Regions from separate parts of the Streptomyces sp. NPDC058001 genome, predicted to be linked through region 1. Evidence: riboswitches for the same ligand, from Rfam matches in the RefSeq annotation. Region 1 holds a riboswitch; the other holds the start of a gene.
The links. Region 1 has a riboswitch for cyclic di-AMP ahead of ACFVT5_RS32880 (peptidoglycan DD-metalloendopeptidase family protein). Riboswitches for the same ligand answer to the same signal wherever they lie in the genome.
Positions count from the first base shown of each region.

Region 2: it holds a riboswitch for cyclic di-AMP, as region 1 does, so the genes downstream of both, ACFVT5_RS01520 (NlpC/P60 family protein) here and ACFVT5_RS32880 (peptidoglycan DD-metalloendopeptidase family protein) in region 1, are expected to answer to the same signal.

Region 1 is NZ_JBHVQT010000014.1:268,269-272,602, forward strand. It holds gene ACFVT5_RS32870 (STM4011 family radical SAM protein) at 1-526, shown strand, start outside; gene ACFVT5_RS32875 (SGNH/GDSL hydrolase family protein) at 476-1,267, opposite strand; gene ACFVT5_RS32880 (peptidoglycan DD-metalloendopeptidase family protein) at 1,448-2,395, opposite strand; cyclic di-AMP (ydaO/yuaA leader) riboswitch at 2,400-2,588, opposite strand; gene ACFVT5_RS32885 (alpha-galactosidase) at 2,892-4,334, opposite strand, start outside.
Region 2 is NZ_JBHVQT010000001.1:313,914-318,247, forward strand. It holds gene ACFVT5_RS01510 (hypothetical protein) at 1-306, shown strand, start outside; gene ACFVT5_RS01515 (hypothetical protein) at 337-948, opposite strand; gene ACFVT5_RS01520 (NlpC/P60 family protein) at 960-2,168, opposite strand; cyclic di-AMP (ydaO/yuaA leader) riboswitch at 2,175-2,349, opposite strand; gene pcrA (DNA helicase PcrA) at 2,564-4,334, shown strand, end outside.

The sequences.
Region 1 (4,334 bases):
TGAACTGGCCGACCGGGGCGTGCGGTTCAGCGTCGGCGTCGTCGGCCTTCCGGAGCATCTGGAGCACGCCCGGCGGCTGCGCGCGGCGCTGCCCGCGCACGTGTACCTGTGGATCAACGCGGCCGAAGGCCACACGTACACCGACGCGGAGGCCGAGCGGTGGACGACGCTCGACCCGCTGTTCCCGTACAGCCGCCACCCGCACCGCAGCGCGGGCCTGCCGTGTCGTACCGGCTCGTCGGTGATCTCCGTGGACGGCGAGGGCACCGTGCGGCGCTGCCACTTCGTCCCGGCCGAACTGGGGAACCTGTACGACGGTTCGTACCGCGCGGCGCTCGGCCCGCGCCCCTGTCCCCGTACGGCGTGCGACTGCCACATCGGGTACGTCCATCTGGAGACCCTGCCGCTGTACGACGTGTTCGCCGGGGGCGTCCTGGAACGCGTACCGGCGAACACGGTCGTGCCGCCGGGCGGTTCAGAGGGGCAGCAGGTCCGGACGCTTGGCCTCCATGTGGTCACCCGATGACTCGCCTCGCAGCCGCCGCCCGATCCACGGCACCAGATACTCACGGGCCCAGTGGATGTCGTCGCGCCGTACTTCGAGGGTGCCGCGCGGCGGTAGCGGCGGCCACGGCTGGTCGGGGTCGGCGGGCACGTCGACGCCGAGGACCTGTCCGGCGCGCAGCGCGACCCGGGTGTGCCCCTCGGGCGAGAGATGCAGCCGGTCGTCGTCCCAGGCCCGCCGGTCCTGCACGGTCCGCAGCGACCAGAGGTCGAGCACCGGACAGCCGTAGCGGTCGGCGACCGCGCGGACATGTCCGTTGTACGTGGCGATCTTCCCGCGCAAATGCTTGAGCAGGGGCACACCGCGGGTGTCGAAGCCGGTGGTCACCACGACGGTGCCGACGGCGTTCGCGAGGTCGGCGACGGCGCTTTCGAACCGCTCGGCGACCTCGTCGGGGTCGGTGCCCGGCCGGATGATGTCGTTGCCGCCCGCGGCGAAGGTCACGAGGTCGGGCGCCAGCTTCTTGGCGCGCGGTACCTGGTCCGCGACGATCTGGTCGAGGAGCTTTCCGCGGACGGCGAGATTGGCGTACCGGAAGGTGTGTTCGGGGAGTCGGTCGTCGAGAAGGACGGCGAGCCGGTCGGCCCACCCCACGAAGCCTCCGTCGGGCCCGGGGTCCCCGACCCCCTCGGTGAAGCTGTCGCCGACCGCTGCGTAGGACCTGATCGCGTCTCTGATGAAGGTTGTCGACTCTGCTGCCACAACGCCCCATCTTTCACCGGCGCGAGTGAGCTACGCCACCGTAATAAAGCCATCCCAGGGGTTGACGAAGCGTGAGAAAGACCACCGGTCAAGATTCGGCCAACCCGGAATACGCGGAAGGGTCGCATCCGCCGATGCGACCCTTCCGTGAATCCGACCGATCGAGTGGATCGAGTTCGGTCAGACGCTGACTCCGTGCGCCCGCAGATACGCCAGCGGGTCCACGTCGGATCCGTAGTCGGGCGAGGTGCGGATCTCGAAGTGCAGGTGCGGTCCGGTGACATTGCCGGTCGCGCCCGAGAGTCCGAGCTGCTGGCCGCCGGTCACGGTCTGCCCGGCCGAGACGGACAGCTGGGAGAGGTGGGCGTACTGCGAGTACTGGCCGTCGCTGTGCTGGACGACGACCTGGTTGCCGTACGCGCCGCCCCAGCCCGCCGAGACGACGGTGCCCGGACCGACGGACTTGATGGTGGTGCCGGTCGGGACGACGAAGTCGACACCGGTGTGGTAGCCGCTGGACCACATGCTGCCGGACTGGTGGTACGGCGTACCGACGGCGCCGCCGTCGACGGGCAGCGTGTACCCCGAGGCATTGCTGTCGGCGGCGTTGGTGGTCGCGCCCTGGTCGGCCGGGGCCGCGGTGTCGGCGGACGACGAGGAAGGCGCCGGCTCGGTGGACGGCGCCGCGGTGTCGTCCGACGAGGAGGACGAGGACGACGGGTCGGCCGGAGCGTCCGCGGCCTTGCCACCGATGGTCAGCTTCAGACCGGGGTGAATCAGGCTCGGGTTGTCGCCCACGGCCTCCCGGTTGTCCTCGTAGAGCTTGTGCCAGCCGCCGCTGACGCTCTGCTCCTGCGCGATCTTCGAGAGATAGTCGCCGGACTTCACGGCGTACGTCCTGACCGTGGCCGTCTTGGCGGACTTCGCCGCTTCGGCCTTCTTGACGGCGGCCTGGTCGAGGGCGACGGACTTCTCGGCGGCCACGGGTGCGGCCTGCCCGGGAGCCGCGTGGGCGCCGGTGGCGCCGATCAACGGCAGTGCGAGCGCGGCGCCACCGGTGCCGGCGACGGCGATTCCACGGGTGAGGCGCTGGGCCTTGGGACGACGGTGCTTACCCTTCGCGGGCATGACGAATTCCTCTCCGGCGCCTACGAGGTGAGCTGTCGGGTTCGGGCTGGAGATGCCCGGTCGCGCTTTCACGCGACTTCACCCCGAGCCGCTCCGGTCTCCCGATAGGGGTTCCGGATTCGGCGTACTACCTGTGGATCCCCCGCTCCTGCCAATTTCGGGTGGGTGTCCGGATTCCGGGCGGCGGCAGGATTAGGCGTCCGTCCGGATGGAGCTGGACGCTAAGCGAGCAGGAATGCCGCAGACAAGCAGAGAATTCGCAAACGCATTCCGCTTCTTGATCCTTGGTGAATTTCCCGGTCACCCTGCGTCGATGAAGGACCTTCCGGAGTACCGCAATTCCCTTGGAGCGCACGGAACATGGCCCGAGCATGATCGCCACCCACCGTCACGGATATGATCCTGCTCACTGACGCCGCCGCCATAGCGCCTTATTCCGGTTATTTCAGGGCTAGTTGGACCAGTGGCCCAGAATCCCATCAAACGCGCAATTCGGTCAGATGCGGCGTAGCCGGATGACTGTCGCGTCCAGATCGCCGCGTAGTCCGGTGCGCAGCCCGTGGTGCAGCAGGACCGCGCCTCGGTGCACGGTCCCGGTCTCCCGGCACTCGTAGGAGGCCAAGGCGTCCAGGCCGCTCAGTCGCACCGGGGCCGTCGCTTCCCCGTACTGCTGGGCCGGCAGCCAGGCGAGCACGACGACATCGTCACCGAGCACGTACTGGATCGCGCTCGGCCCGCCGGTCACCCCCTCCGGGGCCCGCAGCCGGTAGAGGTCTCCGCGCTGGACCACCGGCCTGATCTCCTTGTAGAGATCCACCCAGGTCCGCGCCTCGGCCAGTTCCTCACCGCTCCACTCCGTGAGGTCACCGCCGAGGCCGAGCACTCCGGCCATGGCGCTGACGAACCGGAAGCGGAGCGAGCTGACCCGGTCGTTGAGCTGCGTGTTCGGGCTGTCCGTGACCCAGGCCGCCATCACCCGTGCCGGATGCAGCTGGCTGAAGCCGTGCTGGATCGCGAGCCGGTCCAACGGGTCGGTGTTGTCCGAGGTCCACACCTGGTCGGTGCGCGCCATGATCCCCAGGTCGACCCGTGCGCCGCCGCCGGAGCAGGACTCGAAGGCGACACCGGGATGGGCATCGCGCAGCCGGTCCAACAGGGCGTACAGGGCGCGTACATGGGCGTTCCAGAGCTTCTGCGGGTAGGGCTCGCCCGGCCAGCCCGCGTCGGTGAAACAGCGGTTGAAGTCCCATTTCACATAGTCGATCGGGGCACTGTTCAGCAGCGCGTCGAGCCGCTCCCAGAGATACGCCTGGACGTCCTCACGGGCGAGATTGAGGATGAGCTGATTGCGGAATTCCGTCCTGGTACGTCCCGGAAAGTGCTGCACCCAGTCGGGGTGCGCCCGGTACAGCTCCGAGTCGGGGTTCACCATCTCGGGCTCGACCCAGATCCCGAACCGCATGCCCAGCGTGTGCACGTCGTCGGCGAGCGGCTTCAGCCCGGACGGGAAGCGGTCGGGGTTGGGGGTCCAGTCGCCGAGCCCGGCCCGGTCGCTGGTGCGGGACCCGAACCAGCCGTCGTCGACCACGAACAGCTCCACGCCCACCTCGGCGGCCCGCCGGGCGAGGGCGCGCTGCTGCTCCTCGGAGATACCGAAGCCGGTGGCCTCCCAGGAGTTGTAGAGCACCGGACGGTCCCGGTCCGCTTCCGGCACGACGTACGCGCGCTGGTAGGCGTGCCAGGCGCGGCTCGCGCCGCCGAATCCGCCGCCGCTCCACAGCCCGGCGAAGACAGGTGTGGTGAGCGTGGCGCCGGGCGCGAGCAGGTCCTGTCCCGCGTCGTCGTGTCCGGTGCCGCCGGTGATCTGGACGGCGCCGTCGGGCAACTCGTGCACGGCGATCCGCCAGGACCCGGACCAGGCGAGTGCGCAGCCGTAGAC
Region 2 (4,334 bases), on a different contig from region 1:
GCCTCCCTTCTGGGTGGATTTCTCACCCAGATGAAGGCCATGGGCTCCGGCACCGCCCGGTTCAGCCCCGCGATGCTGCACGGCGCCCTGACCATGCTGGTCACCGGCGTCGCCCTGGTCGGTCTCAACCAGGCCGACGACAACACCGTCAACAACATCAAGATCGGCGTGAAGCTCGCCCTGCTGATCGTGATCCTGGGCCTCGTCTACGTGAAGCGTGACGAAGAGACCGTCGACAAGGGCCTGTTCGCCACCGTGGGCGGCCTGACGACGGCGAACATCTTCATCGCGGTCCTCTGGACCTGAGTCCCGAGGGCCTCAGCCGAACCGGGCGCGTCAGCCGAACCAGGCCACCAGCCGTACCCGTTCGTCCCCGTGCCCGGCGGCAAGCCCCCGCATCGCCGTCCACACCGGCCCCCAGCGGCCCCCGTCCGGTGGCGCGAGCATCCGTGCCGTGAGGACCACCGGCCGGTACACCGCGCCGTCCCGCCGTACCTCGCCACCCGCGGGCCACTCCGGCGGCGCCGGAAGCACCGACCCGCCGAAGATGTCCGCCGCCGCCTCGGACAGCTCGGGCGTCACCGCCACGACCTCGTCCAGGACCAACGTCCCGTCCCGCCCGGGTCGCCAGGCGCCCACCCAGGACCAGGCGGGCGCGTCGGCGAGCGGCGCGTCCCAGTCGACGGCGGCGACCTCGGCCCAGGTGGCGTAGGTATGGCTGTGCGTCCAGTCGCCGGTACCGGTCTCCCGTACCGGGGCCGAGACGTCGTCGGGTAGACCCCGGTAGGGGAAGAGCGGCCGGTCCACGCCCCACGCCCCGCTGACCCCGAAGAGGCAGTCCCACGCGTCGTGGTCCCGGCCGAGACCGAAGTCGGCCAGGTCGTTCGCGACCTCCCACCGCCCGCGCGCCGTACGGATCTCGATCGCGCCGTCGATATCGGTGCCCATGAGAGGGGCCGTTACGCCGGGCGCACCACGCTGTGGATGGGCATGTAGTAGATCGACTCGACGCGTACGTTCGCACCCGGCTTCGGGGCGTGGATCATCTTGCCGTCGCCCGTGTAGATGCCGACATGGCTGATGTCGTCGTAGAAGAAGACCAGGTCACCGGGGCGGGCGTCGGCCGTCGACACCGTCGTACCCACCTTCACCTGGTCCCAGGTGGTCCGCGGCAGTGTCACACCGGCCGCCTTCCACGCGGCCTGCGTGAGACCCGAGCAGTCGTACGAACCGGGCCCCGTGGCCCCCCACACATACGGCTTGCCCAACTGGGCCTCGGCGAAGGCGATCACCTTGGCGGTCTGCGTGGACGCACCCGCCGATGTGCCGGAGCCAGAGCCAGAGCCAGTGCCAGAGCCAGAGCCAGTGCCAGAACCGGAGCCGGAGCCGGTGCCCGTGCCGGACCCCGTACCCGACGAAGAGTCCTGCGCCGCCGCCTCCTGCCGCTTCTTCTCCTCCGCCGCCTGCTTCCGCGCCAGTTCCTCCGCCTTGCGGCGCGCCTCCTCCTGCTTCTTCTTCTCGATCGCCGCCAGCCGCGCCTTCTCCTCGGCGGTCAGCTTCGACAGCAGATCACGCGCCTCGCCCAGCTTCGTCTGCACATCCTGCTTGCTGCTGCGCAGCGCCGTCTGCGAGGTCGTCAGCTTCGTCAGGCTCTTCGCCGCCTGCTCCCGCTTCTTGGCCGTCGCGACCTGCTGCGTCTGGTACTCGTCGACGACCTCCTTCTGCCGCTCGGTGAGCCGTGACGACAGTTGGCGCTGGTCGAAGTAGTCCTGCGGATTGTCCGCGAGCAGCAGGGTCGCCGTGTCCGAGACCGCGCCGGTGCGGTACTGCGCGGCGGCGAAGGACCCCATGGCCCGCCGTGCCTCGTTCAGTTTCTCGGTGCCGCGCGCCACCTGGTCGAGCAGGCCGTCGACCTTCCTCTTCTGCTGGGTGGTGCGCTCCTTGGCCCCGTTGTACTTCTCGGTGGCCACGCCGGCCTCGTGGTAGAGGTCGTCCACCTTGCGCTGGACCTCTTCGAGGCTCGGCTTGTCGTTCACGGGCGCGGCCTGCGCGCTCTGCGACAGGAGGGCGACGGAGGTCAGGGCCGCCGTCGTGATCCCGAGGGCGGGGGATGTACGGAGCCCGGCGACACGTGTGCCCGGCTGCCGTTCTCTGCGGTGCGACGCCAACGGACGCGCTCCTTCCGTGGACCGCCTACCGGGTTAGCTGTCGGGTTCGGGCGGGTGGTTCGGAAGGCTGCCCTACGGCTCCGTACGCCTGTCACGGGTACGGGACCGATTCACCCCAGGTACTGAGTGGGTCCCCGGCTCCGGCTGCCTCGCGGCGCACCGGATTGAGCGGAGGCCACCCGTCCCGGCGTCGTTCGCCGGCGGGGGTCGGGTCGCCTGCCCGGCACGCTAGCCAACTCCTGTGAAGCCTGTGAAGGTTGATGTGCGATATGCCCGATACATTTTCGTGACTTTCTCACTGGGTGAGCGGACGGATTCGCTCCGTTTATGGTTCGGGGCCCAAGGAGGGGGAACCGGGACCGGTTGTCGGTGGGGCGGCCTAGACTCGGGAGGCGATGAGCAGCCTCTTTGACGACAGCTTCCTGGCGAACCTCAAGGCGCCCCGCGCCGCCCATGAGGACCACCCGCCCCGCTCCGACGACCTGGCGCCCCATGAGGACCCGGGGGCCCATGAGGACCCCGAGCACCAGGCCCCGGAGGAGATTCCGGACGATCTGTTCGGCGGGAAGTTCGACACACCGCCGCCCCGGGACGCGTACTACCGGGACGGCGCCCCGCGCCCCGTCCTGGACCCGGCGGCGCTGCTCGACGGGCTGAACGAACAGCAGAGGGCCGCCGTAACCCACGCCGGTTCACCGCTGCTCATCGTGGCCGGCGCCGGCTCCGGCAAGACCCGGGTCCTCACGCACCGCATCGCGCATCTGCTCGCCGAGCGCGGGGTCCACCCGGGCCAGATCCTCGCGATCACCTTCACGAACAAGGCCGCCGGCGAGATGAAGGAGCGCGTCGAGCACCTGGTGGGACCGCGCGCCAACGCGATGTGGGTGATGACCTTCCACAGCGCGTGTGTACGGATACTGCGCCGCGAATCCAAGAAGCTCGGGTTCACCTCGTCGTTCTCGATCTATGACGCGGCGGACTCCAAGCGCCTGATGGCCCTGGTCTGCCGCGATCTCGACCTGGACCCCAAGCGCTATCCGCCGAAGTCGTTCAGCGCGAAGATCTCCAACCTGAAGAACGAGCTGATCGACGAAGAGGACTTCGCCGGTCAGGCCAGCGACGGCTTCGAGAAGACCGTCGCGCAGGCGTACGCGATGTACCAGTCCCGGCTCCGCGAGGCCAACGCCCTCGACTTCGACGACCTGATCATGACGACGGTCAATCTGCTGCGCGCCTTCCCGGACGTCGCCGAGCACTACCGCCGCCGCTTCCGGCACGTCCTGGTCGATGAGTACCAGGACACGAACCACGCCCAGTACTCGCTCGTACGCGAACTGGTCGGCACCGCCGCGCACCCGGTGGATGTACCGCCGGGCCCGGACGACCTGCCGCCCGCCGAGCTGTGCGTCGTCGGTGACGCGGACCAGTCCATCTATGCGTTCCGTGGCGCCACCATCCGCAACATCCTCCAGTTCGAGGAGGACTACCCGGACGCGACCACGATCCTCCTGGAGCAGAACTACCGCTCCACGCAGACGATCCTCAGCGCGGCCAACGCCGTCATCGAGCGCAATGAGGGCCGTCGCCCCAAGAACCTCTGGACCAACGCCGGCGCGGGCGCCCAGATCACCGGCTATGTCGCCGACACCGAGCACGACGAGGCACAGTTCGTCGCCGACGAGATCGACCGGCTCACGGACGCGAGCGAGGCGAAGGCGGGCGACGTCGCCGTCTTCTACCGCACCAACGCCCAGTCCCGTGTCTTCGAGGAGATCTTCATCCGGGTCGGCCTTCCGTACAAGGTCGTCGGCGGCGTCCGGTTCTACGAGCGCAAGGAGGTCCGGGACGTCCTCGCGTATCTGCGTGTCCTGGCCAACCCGGAGGACTCCGTTCCGCTGCGCCGTATCCTCAACGTGCCCAAGCGGGGCATCGGCGAGCGCGCCGAGGCGATGATCGACGCCCTCGCGCAGCGCGAGAAGATCAGCTTCCCGCAGGCACTGCGCCGCGTGGACGAGGCGTACGGCATGGCGGCCCGCTCCACCAACGCCGTGCAGCGGTTCAACACCCTCATGGAGGACCTGCGCACCATCGTGGAGTCCGGCGCCGGTCCTGCGACGGTCCTGGAGGCCGTACTCGAACGCACCGGGTATCTGGCCGAGTTGCAGT